Regions from separate parts of the Streptomyces sp. NPDC048419 genome, predicted to be linked through region 3. Evidence: riboswitches for the same ligand, from Rfam matches in the RefSeq annotation. Region 3 holds a riboswitch; each other region holds the start of a gene.
The links. Region 3 has a riboswitch for cyclic di-AMP ahead of ACGFYN_RS23380 (transglycosylase SLT domain-containing protein). Riboswitches for the same ligand answer to the same signal wherever they lie in the genome.

Region 1 (4,202 bases), on a different contig from region 3:
CCAGTGTCAGTGCGGACAGCCCGCGTCTCATGAGCTGCCGTACCGGATCGACCACGATGCCGTACCACTCGCCGCGCAGCGTGCGCCCGACGAAGGACGCCGACCGCCACAGCGCCGCGCGCAGCCGCGCGCGCCCCCCGCGGTCGGCCGGGACGGCCGGCGGTGCGTCGGCGTGCGGCTGGTCGGCACGTACCTCGGCGGTACGCAGCTCGTCCGCGGCGCTGTCCTCGCAGCGCTCCCCCATGCGAAGCAAGACTCCCCCTGAGAGGGTGAAGGTGACCCGTGCGACACAGGGCCACGCCACCCCACCCGAGGGCTACGCCCGGCGGCGGGGCTTCCTGCGCTTGGCGCCCTTGGAGACGTCGGATTTGCCCCTGGGGTTGCGTGCCGTCGTTTTTGCGCCGGTGGAAGTGCGCCGGTCACCGGCCTTCGCGCCGGTCTTCGCCTTCGCCTCCGGCGCGTCCGCCTTGCGGCCGCGGGAGCTGTTGACCGTACGGCCGCGGACGATGCCGATGAAGTCCTCGACCAGGTCCGTGGTGGCCTCCTCGGGCCAGGCCAGGGCGACGCCGGACTGGGGGGCGTCGATCACCGGCCGGTACACGAGGTCCTTGCGGTGGTGCAGGCGCGCCAGCGACTGGGGGACGATCAGGAGACCGACACCGGCAGCGACGAGCTCGACGGCGTCCTCCGTGGAGGCGGGCCGCTCGAAGGCCTCCTCGCCCGGCGGCCGGTCCCACTCGAAGACGTCGTCCAGCGGGTGGAAGAGGACCTCCTCCTCGAGGTCGTCCAGGGTCACCTCGTCCACGGCCGTGATCAGGTGGTCCTTGGGGACGACGACGACCGTCGTCTCGGTGTAGAGGGGGATGGCGCTGAAGTACGTACGGTCCACCGGCAGCCGTACGAGTCCGGCGTCGGCGTCACCGGCGCGCAGCAGCCCGAAGGCGTCGGCGGCCGGTACGGCGAGGAGGGTCAGCGGGATCTCGGGCAGGCGTTCGTTCCAGATCCGCGCCCACTTGGCGGGCGTCGCCCCCGGGACGTACGCGAGCCGGAACGTGGGGGATGTCTGCGAGCCTGTCACGCTGCAAGGTTACCGGCCGTGGTCGGCGCCTTCGTTCCCGCTCGATACCCTTGACCACATGACGTCGCACCAGAACACCCAGACGATGAAGCCCGCGACCGCGGCGAAGAAGCTGGGTGTGTACCTCGAGGCCACCCCCGCCGAGTTCCGGGAGAGCACTGTCTCGCGGGCCGAGCTCGGCCAGTTGCAGGCCGACCCGCCCGCGTGGCTGCGCGAGCTGCGGGCGAACGGCCCCCATCCGCGTCCGGTGGTCGCGGAGAAGCTGGGCGTCTCCATCGCCGGTCTCGCCCGCGGAGGCGTCACCGAGGCGCTCACCACCGAACAGATCGACGCCCTGAAGCAGGAGCAGCCCGAGTGGCTGCAGAAGGAGCGCGCGACCCAGGTGGAGGTCCGCAAGGAGGGTGCGCGGATCAAGAAGCGCAACGCCGAGCGGGCGGCCGGGAACGAGTCGGGTCAGTCCTGACACCCGTCCGTTCGCGACGGACCGTCGCCTTCCACACCCGCTGTGTGCACGAAGCACGCATCTGACGGAACGTCACGACGAAGGTCACAAAAGCGTATCGGACATTCCGCCCTTCAACCTTCACACGAGCCGCACAAGTTGGCTAGTTTGGCGGTAGGCCACACGAGTTCCTCCGGCGCCCCGCCGGGACGTGCGGCCTCCGCCGAGTCCGGTGCGCCCTCGTGGCAGCCGGAGCCGGGGACCCAACCGAACGATGGGGTGAATCGGCCCAGCTGCCCACCAGGGCAACGGCCGTAGGGCATACCTTCCGGATCGACCGCCCGAACCCGACAGCTAACTCGGTAGGCGGAGATGGAAGGAGTACGGCTCCCATGGCGCCGGAACGATCGTCGCGCCCCGGAGGCCTCGGCCCCGGAATGCGCAACTCCGCTCTCGCGACCGCTGCGCTCACCTCGGTGGCCCTGTTCTCACAGACCGCCGACGCCGCACCGATCACAGGGGACGAGGGCCCCAGCCGCGAGGACGTCCAGCAGCGGGTGAGCAGCCTGTACGACCGGGCCGAGAGCGACACCGGTCTTCACAACATCACCCGGGCGCAGTCGGTGCCCCGGGGCCGCGCCGCCGGTGGCCGGGCCTCGGATCCCGATCTGGACAACATCGCCCGGCAGTGGTTCCGGGGGGCACGTTCGTCGCTGGGCCCGACGGTTCCGGCGATCCTGCCTACGGACCGGATGTCCGCCCAGCGCAGCGCGCCGGCCCGCCCGAAGGCGTCCGAGCGGCCCTCCGAGACGCGTGCCGCCGGAGCCGCCCGTGAGCTGGAGGCGCCCGCCCGGCCCGTGCTCGAACTGCCCGCCGCGGAGCCCCGCCGGCGTCCCGCGGCGGAGCTGACGGCCGGACCTACGGCCGCGCTGCCCGCCGTGCCGGCTCAGCGCCAGGAGACCGCGGTCCTGCCCGCGGCCCCGCAGGAGCCGAGGCAGGTGGTGCTGCGCCGCTCCAAGCAGGCCAACCAGCGCAAGATCGCGGCGGCCAGCGACCTGCTGTACCGGTACACCGCCCGGCAGACGTCCGTGGCCCCGCTGACGGCCGCCCAGCCCCAGGCCCTCCCGACCTGGCAGGACCCGGCGGAGCAGTCCCGCCGCGCCGCCGAGGAGGCGTGGCGGATGCAGCAGCCCAGCGTCCTGGACACGGGCGTACCCGCCGCCGAGGACTGGCGGATGCGGCAGCCCACCGTGCTCGACACGGGCGTACCCGCCGCCGAGGACTGGCGGATGCGGCAGCCCACCGTGCTCGACACGGGCGTACCCGCCGCCGAGGACTGGCGGATGCGGCAGCCCACCGTGCTCGACACGGGCGCGGCCATGTCCGACGAGGCGTGGCGCATACGGCTGCGGCAGCCCAGCGTCCTGGACACGGGCGTACCGGCCGCCGAGGAGTGGCGGATGCGGCAGCCCACCGTGCTCGACACGGCCATACCGGCCGCCGAGGACTGGCGGATGCGGCAGCCCTCCGTCCTGGACACCGGCATCCCGGCCGCCGTGGACTGGCGGATGGGGCAGCCCTCCGTCCTGGACACCGGCATCCCGGCCGCCGTGGACTGGCGGATGGGGCAGCCCAGCGTCCTCGACACCGGCATCCCCGCCGTCGAGACGCCCGTCGGCACCCAGGCGGACCGGGCCGTCGCCTTCGCCCGCGCGCAGATCGGCAGGCCGTGCCTGTGGGGTGCGGTGGGACCGGAGTCGTACGACAACGCGGGTCTCACCCAGGCCGCGTGGAAGGCCGCCGGGGTCGCGTTGCCGCGGAGCACGTCCGAGCAGGCGAGCACGGGCACGGTGATCCCGCTCGCCGAGAGCCGGCCCGGAGACCTGATCTTCTTCCACGACAACTTCAGCCACGTCGGCCTGTACACAGGCAACGGCATGATGATCCATGCGCCCGGCCCCGGTTCGGTCATCCGCGAGGAGTCGATCCACAACGCCGGGGAGGCGGCCATACGGATCGCCGTGCGCCCCGCGTAAAGACATGCGGCGGGCCGCCGGTCCCCCGCTCCGGCGGCCCGCACGGTGAGAGGATCTGAGATCGTCGCGGTTGCCCGTTGCAGTCTCGGGCAGCGCAGGGTGTCGCCGGTATGGGTACAACTGCGTAGACGGCGGACGAGCGGAGAGGCACGTGGGACAGGCGCGGGGTTCGGCGCACGAGCGCATGCTGACGGTGGCCGTCGCCGCGCTCAACGAACGTGATCCCGCGCGGCTTTGGCCGCTGCTGGCCAGTGCGCTGCCGGGGGTGTGCGGCGGCGAGACCCTGGTGTACAAGCTCGACGACTGGAACGAGGACGAGGGCACGGTGGGCATGCCGCCCGCTGTCGCCGCCGCGTTCGACGGGCTCGGGGAGGCCGATCTGGGCCTGCTGCGCGCGGGGTATCCGTTCTCGCACCACTACGCCGCCGGACCTGACAGGACGCCCCTCACCGCGCGCCGTAGCGCCGGTTCCGCCTGGTCGGCGAGCCCGAGTGCCCGCCTGATCCGCGACGTACTGGACGCGGACCATGTGCTGGCGATTCCGCTGCCCCGGACGACGACGCCGATCACCGGATGCATGGTCTACCGCTCCGGCGGAGACTTCACCGACGACCAGGTCCGAGCTGCCGAGCAGGTGCAGCCGCTG
Region 2 (4,202 bases), on a different contig from region 3:
TACGCGACCTCGCTGGCCTTCCTGCGGCACCGGGGCCGGTGCGGCCGCGCCGGCGCGGACTTCGTCGTGAGGGAACGGGAGTTGCTGTACGAGCTGTGGCGGCGGCGCGAGGTGTCGCGTCCGGCGCTGGACTACGCGGCGCGCGCGACGGCGCCCGCGGTCCCCGTGGTCGCGCCGCCCTGGCCGGTGTACGGGGTGTACGGATACCCCGCGATACCGAACCCCGCGTACAACCCGTACCAGTCGTAGGGTCCGCCCGCCCGTGTGATCAGGCCGACGCCTTCGTCAGCCGCGCGACCTCCGCCTCCGTGAGGGTCAGCTCCCCCACCTCCAGCAGCGCCGGCAGCTGCTCCACCGTGCGGGCGGACGCGATCGGTGCGGCGACCGTCGGCTGAGCGGTGAGCCAGGCCAGGGCGACCGCGGGCACCTGGGCGTCGTGCGCGCGGGCGATCTCGTCGAGCGCCGTCAGGACCCGCTGCCCCCGCTCGCTGCCCAGGTACTGCGCCACCCGGCCCGCCCGGGCGCCGTCGACCGGGTGCCGGGCCGGTACTTGCCGGTGAGGAAGCCCGCGGCGAGGGCGTAGTACGGGACGGCCGCGAGGCCGTAGCGCGCTGCCACGTCCTGGAGCTCGCCCTCGTAGGTGTCGCGTGGGACCAGGTTGTAGTGGGGCTGCAATGCCACGTACTTGGCCAGGCCCTCGCGGTCGGAGAAGTCCAGCGACGCGCGCAGCCGGTCGGCCGAGATGTGGGAGGCGGCGATGTGCCGCATCTTGCCGGCCCGCACCAGTTCGTCGAGTGCGCCGACGATCTCCTCGACCGGCACCTCCGGCTTGTCGAAGTGCGTGTAGTAGAGGTCGATGTGATCGGTGTCCAGGCGGCGCGGGGAGGCGTCCGCGGCGGCCTTGATGTTGGCGGCCGTCAGGCCCGGGAACTCGGGGTGCCCGCTGACCTTGGTCGCGATGACCACGTCGTCGCGGTTGCCGCGCGCCCTGCCCCTCCCGCACTCTCGGCTCCGCTCGAGCGGGGGGACCCCCACCCGATGATCGTCTCGGACTCGCCGCCCTGGTTGCCGTCGATCCACGCCGAGTAGGAGTCGGCGGTGTCGAGGAAGTTGCCGCCGGCGGCCGCGTAGGCGTCGAGCAGGACGTGGCCTCGTCGGCGGTCCAGCCGAAGACGTTGCCGCCGAGGCAGCGCGGGAAGACCTCGAGGCCGGAGGAGCCGAGCCGGCGCAGAGTAGGGGACGTCATGCCTTACGCCAACGAATGCGCCGGAGCGGCCCATTCCGTCGGCGCCGCAAAGATCACGTGAACACGGAGCGTGCGACCGGCGGACGCGCGCACGTCCGCCGGCAGCCCTGACGTCGGGGGGAGGCCGCCAGGACCACCGGGGTCCGGGCGTGGATCAGGGGGTGAGGCCCTTGCCGCGCAGCCACGTCATCGGGTCGATGCCCTCGGCCTGGCCGTTCGGGTGGACCTCGAGGTGCAGGTGCGGCCCGGTCACATTGCCGGTGGCGCCGATCCGGCCGATGACCTCGCCCGTGCTGACCTGCTGGCCCACGCTCACGCTGATCGACGACTGGTGGCAGAACCACAGCTCCGTGCCGTCGTCGAGGGTCATGATCGTGCGGTAGCCGTAGGCCCCGGCCCAGCCGGCCTCGGTCACCTTGCCGCTGTGGACGGCCTTGATGGGCGTGCCCGTGGGGGCGGCGAAGTCGAGGCCCGTGTGGTAGCCGGAGGACCACATGGAGCCGGGCTGCCCGAAGGTGCCGGTGATCGTGTAGGACACGACCGGAAGCTTGTACTGCTTGGCCAGTTCGGCCAGACGCGCGGCCTCGGCCGCCTTCTTGGCCTTCGCCTCGGCCTTCTCCTTGGCGGCGGCGGCCTTGGCCGCGGCCTCCTTCTCCGCCTTCTCGGCGGCGTCGCCGGCCTGCTTGGCGATGGCCGCCTCGGTGACGGACCGGGCCTTGCTGTCGACCTGCACCTGCTGGCTCTCGGCCTGCGCCATGATGCGGTCGCGCAGCGCCTGACCGGCGTCCTTGGCGCCCTGGTCGGTGTCCTTGGTGGTCACCCCGACAGTGCTGAGCGCGGTGGCCGAGCCCTTGGGTGTCTCGGTGGAGCCGCCGAACATGTGGCCCACGGAGCCCAGGTCGGGCATGGAGATGGAAACCGGCGGCTTGCCGGTGTTGGCGCTGGCCATGCCGCCCGCGCCGACGGCGGCTATGACGCCGACGCCGAGGACCGTGGAGCTGCGGGCGAGTCCACCGCCGCGCTGCTTGGCGACACGGTGCCGGCCGCGGACCGGCTGGAGGGACTCCTCGGTGGGGTTCCACTCCTCCCACGGACCCTCGTCGGAACGGGGACCGGGGAAGCCGAAGGGCTCGGTGCTCGGCACGAACGGTGCTGCCGGGGCAGGCGGGTTGGACGCCACGTGGGCGCGCTCCTTTCCTTCCTTCTCGCCTACCGGGTTAGCTGACGGGTTCGGAGCAGGAAGGTCTCCTACGCGCGTATACCAGCCGTGCCTCCACGGCGGTATCCATGCGATTCACCCCTGGGTGGTGGTTCCCCGGTTCCCTTGCGGGATTCGGCGCGTGCGCACGGAGCCGACTCTTGTGACGGCTGGGACGACCGCGCTGCGTTATCGAACGTTAATAGACGCGGGGTGCTGATTCCAAGCTGTTCTGCTTGATCATTAATGCTTCTTGGCCTGGACGTACGGACCAAGAGAGGCGAAAAACGGGCGAGTTGACCTCACCCCGTAAACCCCGCCCGTTCTGACGGTGTGTCAGTCGTTATGCGGAAAGCGGTCGCCCGGTCACCACATGTGACGAGCCCCTGTGCCGGCATCCCGAAGGACACTCCTGGGCGGGAAACACTCAGGGCCGGAATCCGTTTCCGGATTCCGGCCCTGAGCCTTGAGTAGCGGGGACAGGATTTGAACCTGCGACCTCTGGGTTATGAGCCCAGCGAGCTACCGAGCTGCTCCACCCCGCGTCGGTGTGACACCAGCATACGCCATCCGCGGGGTCGTCGACGCCACGGCTCAGAAGCCCGGCAGATGGCGGTTCGGCGCCTTGGCCTGCTCCTCGTGTTCCTCCAGCACGACCACCTCCACGCCCTCGGCCGCCAGCAGGCCGCTGCCGTCCGCGTCCGCGACGAAGGTGTCGGGCTCCCGCCAGGCCGTGACCACCCGCCCTACGCCCGCGTCGAGGATCAGCCGGGCGCACGGCTTCGGCCGGGACGCGCGGTGGGTGCAGGGCTCCAGGCTGCTGTAGACCGTGGCCGACGCCAGCCTCGGATCGGCCTGGTCGAGCTTGACCAGGGCCGCCTCCTCGGCGTGCACGACGGGGTCGCCGTCCTCGCGCGAGTGCCCGCGGGCGAGTTCCGTGCCGTCGGCGGCGACGATCACCGCGCCCACGCTGAAGGCCGTGCGGGAGGGCGGGCACAGCGCCGCCAGCTCGCAGGCGAGGGCCAGCCAGTGGTGGTCGGCGGCGGTGGGCAGGGGGCCGGCGCCGGGGGCGGTGGGCTCGTAGCGCATGAGGACGACGTCCTCGATCCGCCGGGTCTCCGTCAGGCGCAGCCGGCCGCCCTGGTAGGCGCCGGGGCCGAAGAGGCGGGGCGCGTCCGGGTCGCCCACGAAGAGCGGGGCGAGGACGAGCTGGAGTTCGTCGGCGAGGCCCTGCTGGAGCAGCTGGGTGTGGATCGTGCCGCCGCCCTCGACCATCAGGCGCCGTACGCCGCGTTCGCCGTGCAGATGCGCGAGGAGCGTGCGCCAGTCGAGGTCGGGGCCGAGCGCGACGACGTCGGCGGCGAGGCCGAGCGCGCGGGCCCGCTGGGCCCCCTTGTCGGTCGTGACGAGGAGCTTGTCGCCGCCGGTGTGCCAGAACTTGGCGTCCGGGTCCAGTTCGCCGGAGCCGCTGACGGTGACCTTGAGGGGGTACTCGGGCCGGCCGGCGGCCACCCGGGCGGCCCTGCGCTGCGGCGAGTTGACCAGCAGCCGCGGGTTGTCGGCGCGGATGGTGCCGGCGCCGACGAGGATCGCGTCGACCGAGGCCCGCACCTCGTCCACGCGGTCGAAGTCGGCGGGGCCGGAGAGCAGGAGGCGTTCGGGGCCGGTGTCGTCGAGGTAGCCGTCGAGGGAGACGGCTGCGGACAGCAGGACGTGGGGGTACGGCATCGGACGCGCTCACTCTCGGCGGCGGGCAGG
Region 3 (4,202 bases):
CGCCGGGCAGTCCGCGCTGGAGACGGCGGCGCTGGCGGCGGAGGCTGGCGCCCAGGTGCGGGTGGTCTCGCGCGGCCGCGGCAAGGTCGCCTTCGGATCGCCGCCGTGGCAGCAGCCGAAGCTGCGCCCCGAGTCGCCCTTCGGCCGCGCCTGGTCCCTGTGGGCCCTCAGCTACTACCCGCACCCCTACCGCTACCTCCCGGCCGGGGCCCGCCACTACCTGGTGCGCCGCGTCCTCGGTCCGCTCGGCGCATGCTGGCTGCGCGACCGTTTCGAGGGGAAGGTGCAGGTCAGCGAGGTCGACCGGATCGTGCGGGCGGACGCGTCCGACGGCAGCCCGAGGCTGACGGCCCGCACGCACGCGGGCCGCACCCAGGAGCTGGCCGCGGACCACGTGATCGCGGCCACCGGCTACCGGGTGGACATCGCGGCGATGGACTTCCTCGGCCACGAGCTGCGCACCCGGCTGGCGGTGAGCCGGGGCACGCCCAGACTGGGCGCGGGATACGTCTCCTCGGTCCCGGGTCTGTACTTCACGGGCCTGCCGGCGGCGGCGTCGTACGGACCGGTGATGCGTTTCGTGTGCGGCACGGAGTTCGCCTCGCCGAGGCTGGCCGCGCACCTGGCGGCAGCTCATGGTTAGACCGGGGCCCGGAGTACCGGGCAGGAGTGAAGGACCGGCGGAGGCAAGGGAGTTGGGCGGAGGGCGCGGTGGGCACCGTGGTCGTCCGGTTCGCGATGAGTCGGCGGCGCGTCCGGTCCGTATTCTCTGATCATGGCCGCACCCACCGCATATTCACTCATCGCCACCGACCTGGACGGCACGCTGCTCAGAGGCGACGACACGCTGTCCGACCGGTCCCTCGCCGCACTCGCGCGGGTGGCCGGGGCCGGCGCCCGGCACCTGGTCGTGACGGGCCGGCCGGCCCCCAGAGTGCGGCCGCTCCTCGACGACCTGGGCAGCACGGGGCTCGCGGTGTGCGGACAGGGCGCGCAGGTGTACGACGCCGGCGCGGACCGTCTGCTGTGGTCCGTCACCTTGGACCGGGAACTGGCCGAGACCGCCCTCGGCAAGATCGAGGCCGAGGTGGGCCAGGTGTACGCGGCCGTCGACCAGGACGGAGTGGAGGGACTCACGCTCATCGAGCCCGGCTATCTGATGCCGCACCCCACGCTGCCGGCCGTACGGGTCGACCGGCGCGACGACCTGTGGTGCGCGCCCATCAGCAAGGTGCTGCTGCGCCATCCCGACCTGTCCGACGACGAGTTGGCGTCGACGGCGCGCTCGGTGGTGGGTTCGCTGGCCACCGTCACCATGTCGGGACCCGGAACCGTCGAACTCCAGCCATGCGGCATCACCAAGGCGACGGGCCTCGCCCTGGCCGCCGCGCACCTGGGGCTCGGGCCGCGGGAGACCATCGCCTTCGGCGACATGCCCAACGACATCCCCATGTTCGACTGGGCGGCGCACGGCGTCGCCATGGCCAACGCCCATCCCGAACTCAAGGCCGTGGCCGACGAGATCACCTTGTCGAACGAGGACGACGGCATCGCCGTCGTCCTCGAGCGACTGTTCTTCAGGGTGGAGGAGCTCAGCGGGACGGGTGAGCTCTAGGGCCTTTTCGGCAGGTCCTAGTAGGCGCCGTAGACGTTGTCGATCGACCCGTAGCGCGCGGCCGCGTACTTGCAGGCGGCGGTGATGTTGGCGACCGGGTCGTACGGGTTCAGCTGCGTGCCGGGCACGTGGTAGGCGAGGAAGGTCGGGTCGATGACCTGGAGCAGACCCTTGGAGGGCGTGCCGGCGATCGCGTTCGAGTCCCAGTTGTTGATGGCGGCGGGGTTGCCCGAGGACTCGCGCATGATGTTGCGGTAGATGCCGTCGTACGAGCCGGGGATGCCCTGCTGCGACATGACCTGCAGCGAGGCCCGGATCCAGCCGTCGAGGTTGTCGGTGTAGCCCATGGAGGTCGCGGTGAGCGTCGTCGGCGTGGCAGCCGAGGCGCTGGTCGCGCCGAGGACCGGCAGGGCGAGAACGGCGGCACCGGTGCCGACCACGGCGAGCTTGCGGGCGAGGCGGGAGTTCTTGGGACGGCGATGCTGAGCGGCAGCAGACATGGGGGGTTCCTCTCCGGCGCCTGCGAGGTGAGCTGTCGGGTTCGGGCGGGAGCTGCCCGGCCGCGCGGCCTTGCGGCGGCGCGGCTTCACCCCGAGCCGGTCCGGGACGGTGCCCGGTCCGGCGACTTACCTGGGTCCCCCGCTCCTGCCGTGCGAGTGAGTTCGTCGATGGGTCGGCCGGGCTGCGGCAGGATTCGGCGTCTGCCCGACTGGCCGGGAACGTATGCGAGAGCACATGTCCGGAACAAGTGCCGGATTCACAGACCATGCCTATTGACCTTGGTCTGAGGCTTATGGGGCGCTTGATCCTTTGCTGCCGCCAATCCTCAACTGGTGTGTGGGCGACGGAAGAACGGGGGTAGCTGAATGACCGTCGGATCAGGGGCCGACGTGACCCAACTCACTGGCGTCCATAAGGGAGGCAAATCGGGCAATGAGCCCAACTCATGTTCAACCAGCCGCCCGTGGGATCCCGGCGTCCTCAAGTCGGGTGGCGGGCCATCGTTTCGGCGTCTTCGACCTCGGCGCAGATCGCCTCATTGAATGTGAAAAGGGACGAAATATGGCCGTCGATCCCAAGCCGCTCGGCCATATGTCGGCCGGGACGGAACCTCTCATGTGGTGCAGATCGTTCTCAGGGCGGTCGTCCTCTGGAGGAGTGATGTCACGAGAGCCCTCGGGACACGGGCCGCCGCCTCCCGCCGGGCCGGCCGATGCGCCGGTAGACAAGTCGATAGATATCCGCTCATATGAGGCGATCAAAAACATACTGGTCGTGATCCGATACCGCCCGTGGTGGACGGGTGGGCGGCATGGGTGATCGAAAGGTGACCGGATACGCTGACTTGAGTGATGTCAGCGACCTATCGACAAACCGCGTGAACCGCAGGTAGACACCAGCAGACAGGAGACCCCTCGTGACCGTCGTCGGGCCGTTCGGGCTGAGCGTGCGGGACCAGGCTCTGGAAGCCGATGTCCAAGCCGGATTGGCGGCTGTCGAGGAGGGTTTGCTCGAAGCCACCAAGAGTGAGGTCCCCTTCATCACGGAGGCCGCCCAGCATCTGGTGCGGGCGGGTGGCAAGCGGTTCCGTCCCCTGCTGGTGATGCTCGCCGCGCAGTTCGGCGACCCGTACGCGCCGGGTGTCGTGCCCTCGGCCGTGGTGGTGGAGCTGACCCACCTGGCGACGCTGTACCACGACGACGTGATGGACGAGGCCGCGGTGCGGCGCGGCGTGGACAGCGCCAACGCCCGCTGGGGCAACTCGGTCGCGGTCCTCACCGGCGACTTCCTGTTCGCGCGCGCCTCGCACATCCTGGCCGACCTCGGGCCCGAGGCGGTCCGGGTGCAGGCCGAGGCGTTCGAGCGGTTGGTCACCGGGCAGATCCTGGAGACCGCGGGGCCGCAGGACGGGCGGGACCCGGTCGACCACTACCTGGACGTGCTGGGCGGCAAGACGGGCTCGCTGGTGGCCGTGTCGTGCCGCTTCGGGGCGATGATGTCGGGCGCCGACGAGACGGTCGTGGACGTGCTGACGCAGTACGGCGAGCGGCTCGGGGTCGCCTTCCAGCTGGCGGACGACGTGCTGGACATCGCGTCCGAGTCGCGCGAGTCCGGCAAGACGCCGGGGACCGACCTCCGCGAGGGCATCCCCACCCTTCCGGTGCTGCGGCTGCGGGAGCGGGCGGCGCGGCTGGGGCTGGCCGAGGACATCGCCCTGAGCGAGCTGCTGGACTCCGATCTGAGCGACGACGCGCGGCTCGAGGAGGCGCTGGCCGGCCTGCGGGAGCACCCCGCGCTGGAGCAGGCCCGCCGCGACACCGTGCGCTACGCCGAGGACGCGCGTGCGGCGCTGGCCCCGCTGAGGGAGTGCGACGCGAAGCTGGCGCTGATGGAGATGTGCGACGCGGTGGTGCACCGGGCGGGCTGAGCCGGCCCTGGCAGCGCGAGGCGATGTCCGTCCGCACCGTGAGACAGGTCACAACTCTGGACTGAGTCCAATCTGAGATCCATTCCGTAGTCATACACAGAAGGCCGACGCAGGGGGTGTCGGCCGGTCTACGGGGAGAAAACATCATCATGGGCATGA
Region 4 (4,202 bases), on a different contig from region 3:
GGTGCCGGTCATCGAGACCGCCATCGACGAGGAGCTCGCCCGGTTCGCCGAGGAGGGCCCGACGGCCGAGGAAATGGAGCGCGCCCAGGCCCAGTTGGAGCGCGAGTGGCTGGACCGGCTCGGCACGGTCGCGGGCCGCGCCGACGAACTGTGCCGGTTCGCCGTCCTGTTCGGCGACCCGCAGCTCGCCCTGACCGCCGTGCAGCGCGTCCTGGAGGTGACGCCCGAGGAGGTCCAGGAGGTCGCCAAGGCCCGCCTGCGCCCCGACAACCGCGCGGTGCTCGTCTACGAGCCCGTCTCGGCCGAGGCCGCCCAGGACGCGAATCCCCCAGAAGACCCCGAGGCCGAGGCCACGGTCGAGGCCGGCGACGACAACGAGGAGGCGGCCAAGTGAGCGAGCTCGCCACGATGGAGTTCCACCCGCAGCCCCAGGCCGGCGAGGCCAGGCCCTGGGCGTTCCCGGCCCCCGAGCGCGGCGCGCTCGGCAACGGCATGACCGTTCTGCGCTGCCACCGCCCCGGCCAGCAGGTCGTCGCGGTGGAGGTGTCCCTGGACGCGCCCCTGGAGGCCGAGCCGGCCGCCGTCGAGGGCGTCGCCACGATCATGGCGCGGGCCTTCTCGGAGGGCACCGACAAGCACTCCGCCGAGGAGTTCGCCGCCGAGCTGGAGCGCTGCGGCGCCACCCTCGACGCGCACGCCGATCACCCGGGCGTCCGTCTGAGCCTCGAAGTCCCGGTCTCCCGCCTGGCCAAGGCGCTCGGTCTGATGTCCGACGCCCTCAGGGCGCCCGCGTTCGCCGACAGCGAGGTGGAGCGGCTGGTCCGCAACCGTCTGGACGAGATCCCGCACGAGCTGGCCAACCCCTCCCGCCGTGCCGCCAAGGAACTCTCCAAGGAGCTGTTCCCGGCGACTTCGCGCATGTCGCGACCGCGCCAGGGCACCGAGGAGACGGTCGAGAAGATCGACGCCGCGGCCGTACGCGCCTTCTACGACCGCCATGTCCGGCCCGCCACCGCCACCACCGTGGTCGTCGGCGACCTGACCGGCATCGACCTGGACGCCCTGCTCGGGGACACCCTGGGCGCCTGGACGGGCACCCCGGCCGAGCCCCGTCCGGTACCGCCGGTGACCGCCGACGACACCGGGCGCGTGGTCATCGTGGACCGCCCCGGCGCCGTCCAGACCCAGTTGCTCATCGGCCGCGTCGGCGCCGACCGGCACGACCGCGTCTGGCCCGCGCAGGTGCTCGGCACGTACTGCCTGGGTGGCACCCTCACCTCCCGCCTGGACCGCGTCCTGCGCGAGGAGAAGGGCTACACCTACGGTGTGCGCGCGTTCGGCCAGGTCCTCAGGTCCGCCCCGGACGGCACGGGCGCAGCGATGCTCGCCATCAGCGGCTCCGTCGACACGCCCAACACGGGCCCGGCGCTCGGGGATCTGTGGGCGGTGCTGCGCACGCTGGCCGAGGGCGGCCTGACCGACGCCGAGCGTGACGTCGCCGTGCAGAACCTCGTCGGGGTGGCGCCGCTCAAGTACGAGACCGCCGCGGCCGTGGCGAGCACGCTGGCCGACCAGGTCGAGCAGCACCTGCCGGACGACTACCAGGCGACGCTGTATCAGCAGCTCGCCGCCACCGGCACGGTGGAGGCCACCGCGGCCGCCGTGAACGCCTTCCCGATGGACCGCCTGGTGACGGTCCTCGTCGGTGACGCGGCCCAGATCAAGGAGCCCGTCGAGGCTCTGGGCATCGGCGAAGTCACCGTGGTGTCCGCGGAGTAGGGACACGCGCGCGTGAGGGCCCTGGTGACCGATGAGTCACCAGGGCCCTTGTATGTCCGAATTGAGGGAGAGTTGCCTGTCTGCCCTGTGGGATGCGCTACAAAAGCCGAGTTCCGTTTGGGAATTGAAGACCGCTCTGCCTAGCGTCGTCCGGGCTGTTCGTCAGGCAGTGCGCCGCGCCCGCGGCACCGGACAGTCATCGCCGAGTCCCCGTACGGCGCAAGCCAGGGGAGCCGGGGACCCACCGCAGTCCCTGGGGTGAATCGGACGCCCGCGCGCAAGCGAGGGGGTCCGTAGGAGACCTTCCTGCTCCGAACCCGTCAGCTAACCCGGTAGGCGAGAGGGAAGGAAAGGACCAGCCAGTTCATGGCGTTCATCTGCGCCACCGGGAAGCACCGTCGTCCCAGCAGGATCAAGCGCGGCACCGTCCAGGCGGCCGGCGTCGCGGCCCTCGCCACCACCGGCATCGTCGGCGGTCTCGCCGCCCCCTCGTTCGCCGCGGAGAACTCTGCCGAGAACTCCGTCGAGCAGACCGGCCTCAACCCCGTCATCACCATCGGCAACACGATCGCAGCGAAGATCGACGCCCAGGCCGAGGCCCAGAAGAACGCCGCCGAGGAGGCCGCCCGCAAGAAGGCCGCCGAGGAGGCCGCGCGTCTGAAGGCCGCCGCGAAGGCCAAGGCGGAGCACGAGGCCAAGCAGCGCGCTGCCCGTGCCGCCGAGCGCAGGCGCCTGAACGGCTTCGTCGCCCCGATATCGAACTCGTACGTCTCGACGGGCTACAAGACCGGCGGCTCCCTGTGGTCCTCCGGCAGCCACACGGGCATCGACTTCCACGCCGCCAGCGGCACGACCGTCCACGCCGTCGGTGCCGGCACCGTCGTCCAGACCGGCTGGGGCGGCGCCTACGGCAACCAGATTGTCATCAAGATGCACGACGGCACGTACACCCAGTACGGCCACCTGTCGTCCATCGGTGTCTCGGTGGGCCAGACGGTCACCCCGGGGCAGCAGATAGGTCTCTCCGGTTCCACCGGCAACACCACCGGACCGCACCTGCACTTCGAGGCCCGCACGACGCCCGAGTACGGCTCGGACATCGACCCCGTCGCCTACCTGCGCTCGCACGGCGTCGACGTCTGACGCACCACCGCGCGATCTCCCCGAGGCCCCGGCTCCCGAGCCGGGGCCTTTCGGTGTTTCACCGGCCCCGTGTCCAAAAAATATGCATGGATTCCGGACCGCCGTCGGAAATTCCGGCCCGGTGCAATAGAGTCACCGGAACGCACGTCAATCATCGGCGTTTCGCGGGGATTAAGTCGGAGGTCCGTCATGCGTATTCCGGCGCACTCGGTGTGCACGGCGATCCGGGACGACATCGTCGCGGGTGTCTACGAGCGCGGCGGCCGGCTCACCGAGGAACTACTCGCCCGCCGCTACGGCGTCTCGCGCGTCCCCGTGCGTGAGGCGCTGCGCACCCTGGAGGCGGAGGGCTTCGTGGTGACCCGGCGGCACGCGGGCGCGTGCGTGGCGGAACCCAACGAGCAGGAGGCCGCCGACCTGCTGGAGATGCGCGTGCTCCTGGAGCCGCTCGCCGCCTCCCGTGCCGCGCAGCGGCGCACCGAGGCCCATCTCAAGGTCCTGCGCGGCCTGGTCAGGCTGGGGCAGGAGCGGGCCAGGCGCGGCAACAGCGAGGATCTGCGCTCCCTGGAGGGCTGGTTCCACGAGACGCTCGCCCAGGCCTCCGGCAGTCCCGCGCTGACCTCGATGCTGACCCAGCTGCGGCACAAGATCGCCTGGATGTACGCCGTGGAGGCGCCCGCCAGCCCCGTGGAGTCCTGGGCGGAGCACGGCGCGATCGTCGACGCCGTGGCCCGCGGCGACAGCGAGCGCGCGCGTGCGGTCACGACCCTGCACGCCGAGCGCTCCGGTGCGGTGCACCGGCCGCGGTTCGCCCTCGGCGGCGGTCGCACCGACCGTGTGAGGACCTCGCAACATGCCGTAAACGTGACGGGCCCGCGGCATTAACATGCGCGCCGTATACAAAGAGGGCGGAATTGGCCGGGGGGTTGTTTCCGCTGCCCGCGGCCGGGAATTCCACTGGTGTTGATCGGAATTTCTGCCTCCCTTGCGGAGGAAATGCGAAGGGCTCGCCCGGTAATTCGGACGAGCCCTTCGGTGGTGCCGTGATCAGACGGTCTCGGGGAGTTCCTCGAGGCCTTCGGAGACCAGCTTCGCCAGTCGGTCGAGGGCCGCGTCGGCGCCCTCGGCGCCGGAGGCGAGGACGATCTCCTCGCCACCCTGGGCGCCGAGGCCCAGGACGGCCAGCATGGAGGCCGCGTTGACGGCGTTGCCGTCGGCCTTGGCGATCGTCACCGGGATACCTGCGGCCGTGGCGGCCCGGACGAAGATGGAAGCGGGGC

Region 1: another riboswitch for cyclic di-AMP. It lies ahead of ACGFYN_RS33625 (NlpC/P60 family protein); the one in region 3 lies ahead of ACGFYN_RS23380 (transglycosylase SLT domain-containing protein).
Region 2: another riboswitch for cyclic di-AMP. It lies ahead of ACGFYN_RS16850 (M23 family metallopeptidase); the one in region 3 lies ahead of ACGFYN_RS23380 (transglycosylase SLT domain-containing protein).
Region 4: another riboswitch for cyclic di-AMP. It lies ahead of ACGFYN_RS03450 (M23 family metallopeptidase); the one in region 3 lies ahead of ACGFYN_RS23380 (transglycosylase SLT domain-containing protein).

What each region holds. Positions count from the first base shown of each region.
Region 1 covers NZ_JBICXT010000020.1:39,428-43,629, reverse strand. Annotated here, with positions in the region: gene ACGFYN_RS33640 (hypothetical protein) at 1-244, opposite strand, end outside; gene ACGFYN_RS33635 (LysR family transcriptional regulator substrate-binding protein) at 317-1,078, opposite strand; gene ACGFYN_RS33630 (DUF5997 family protein) at 1,137-1,541, shown strand; cyclic di-AMP (ydaO/yuaA leader) riboswitch at 1,732-1,904, shown strand; gene ACGFYN_RS33625 (NlpC/P60 family protein) at 1,913-3,556, shown strand; gene ACGFYN_RS33620 (LuxR C-terminal-related transcriptional regulator) at 3,741-4,202, shown strand, end outside.
Region 2 covers NZ_JBICXT010000006.1:350,754-354,955, reverse strand. Annotated here, with positions in the region: gene ACGFYN_RS16860 (PrsW family intramembrane metalloprotease) at 1-249, shown strand, start outside; partial or broken gene ACGFYN_RS16855 (aldo/keto reductase) at 269-1,246, opposite strand; gene ACGFYN_RS16850 (M23 family metallopeptidase) at 1,401-2,426, opposite strand; cyclic di-AMP (ydaO/yuaA leader) riboswitch at 2,438-2,595, opposite strand; tRNA gene ACGFYN_RS16845 (tRNA-Met) at 2,916-2,989, opposite strand; gene ACGFYN_RS16840 (dihydrofolate reductase family protein) at 3,039-4,172, opposite strand.
Region 3 covers NZ_JBICXT010000011.1:112,465-116,666, reverse strand. Annotated here, with positions in the region: gene ACGFYN_RS23390 (NAD(P)-binding domain-containing protein) at 1-643, shown strand, start outside; gene ACGFYN_RS23385 (HAD family hydrolase) at 776-1,615, shown strand; gene ACGFYN_RS23380 (transglycosylase SLT domain-containing protein) at 1,633-2,115, opposite strand; cyclic di-AMP (ydaO/yuaA leader) riboswitch at 2,120-2,325, opposite strand; gene ACGFYN_RS23375 (polyprenyl synthetase family protein) at 3,033-4,043, shown strand; gene ACGFYN_RS23370 (CHRD domain-containing protein) at 4,199-4,202, shown strand, end outside.
Region 4 covers NZ_JBICXT010000001.1:795,392-799,593, reverse strand. Annotated here, with positions in the region: gene ACGFYN_RS03460 (M16 family metallopeptidase) at 1-394, shown strand, start outside; gene ACGFYN_RS03455 (M16 family metallopeptidase) at 391-1,779, shown strand; cyclic di-AMP (ydaO/yuaA leader) riboswitch at 1,970-2,133, shown strand; gene ACGFYN_RS03450 (M23 family metallopeptidase) at 2,146-2,922, shown strand; gene ACGFYN_RS03445 (GntR family transcriptional regulator) at 3,112-3,807, shown strand; gene ACGFYN_RS03440 (HPr family phosphocarrier protein) at 3,970-4,202, opposite strand, start outside.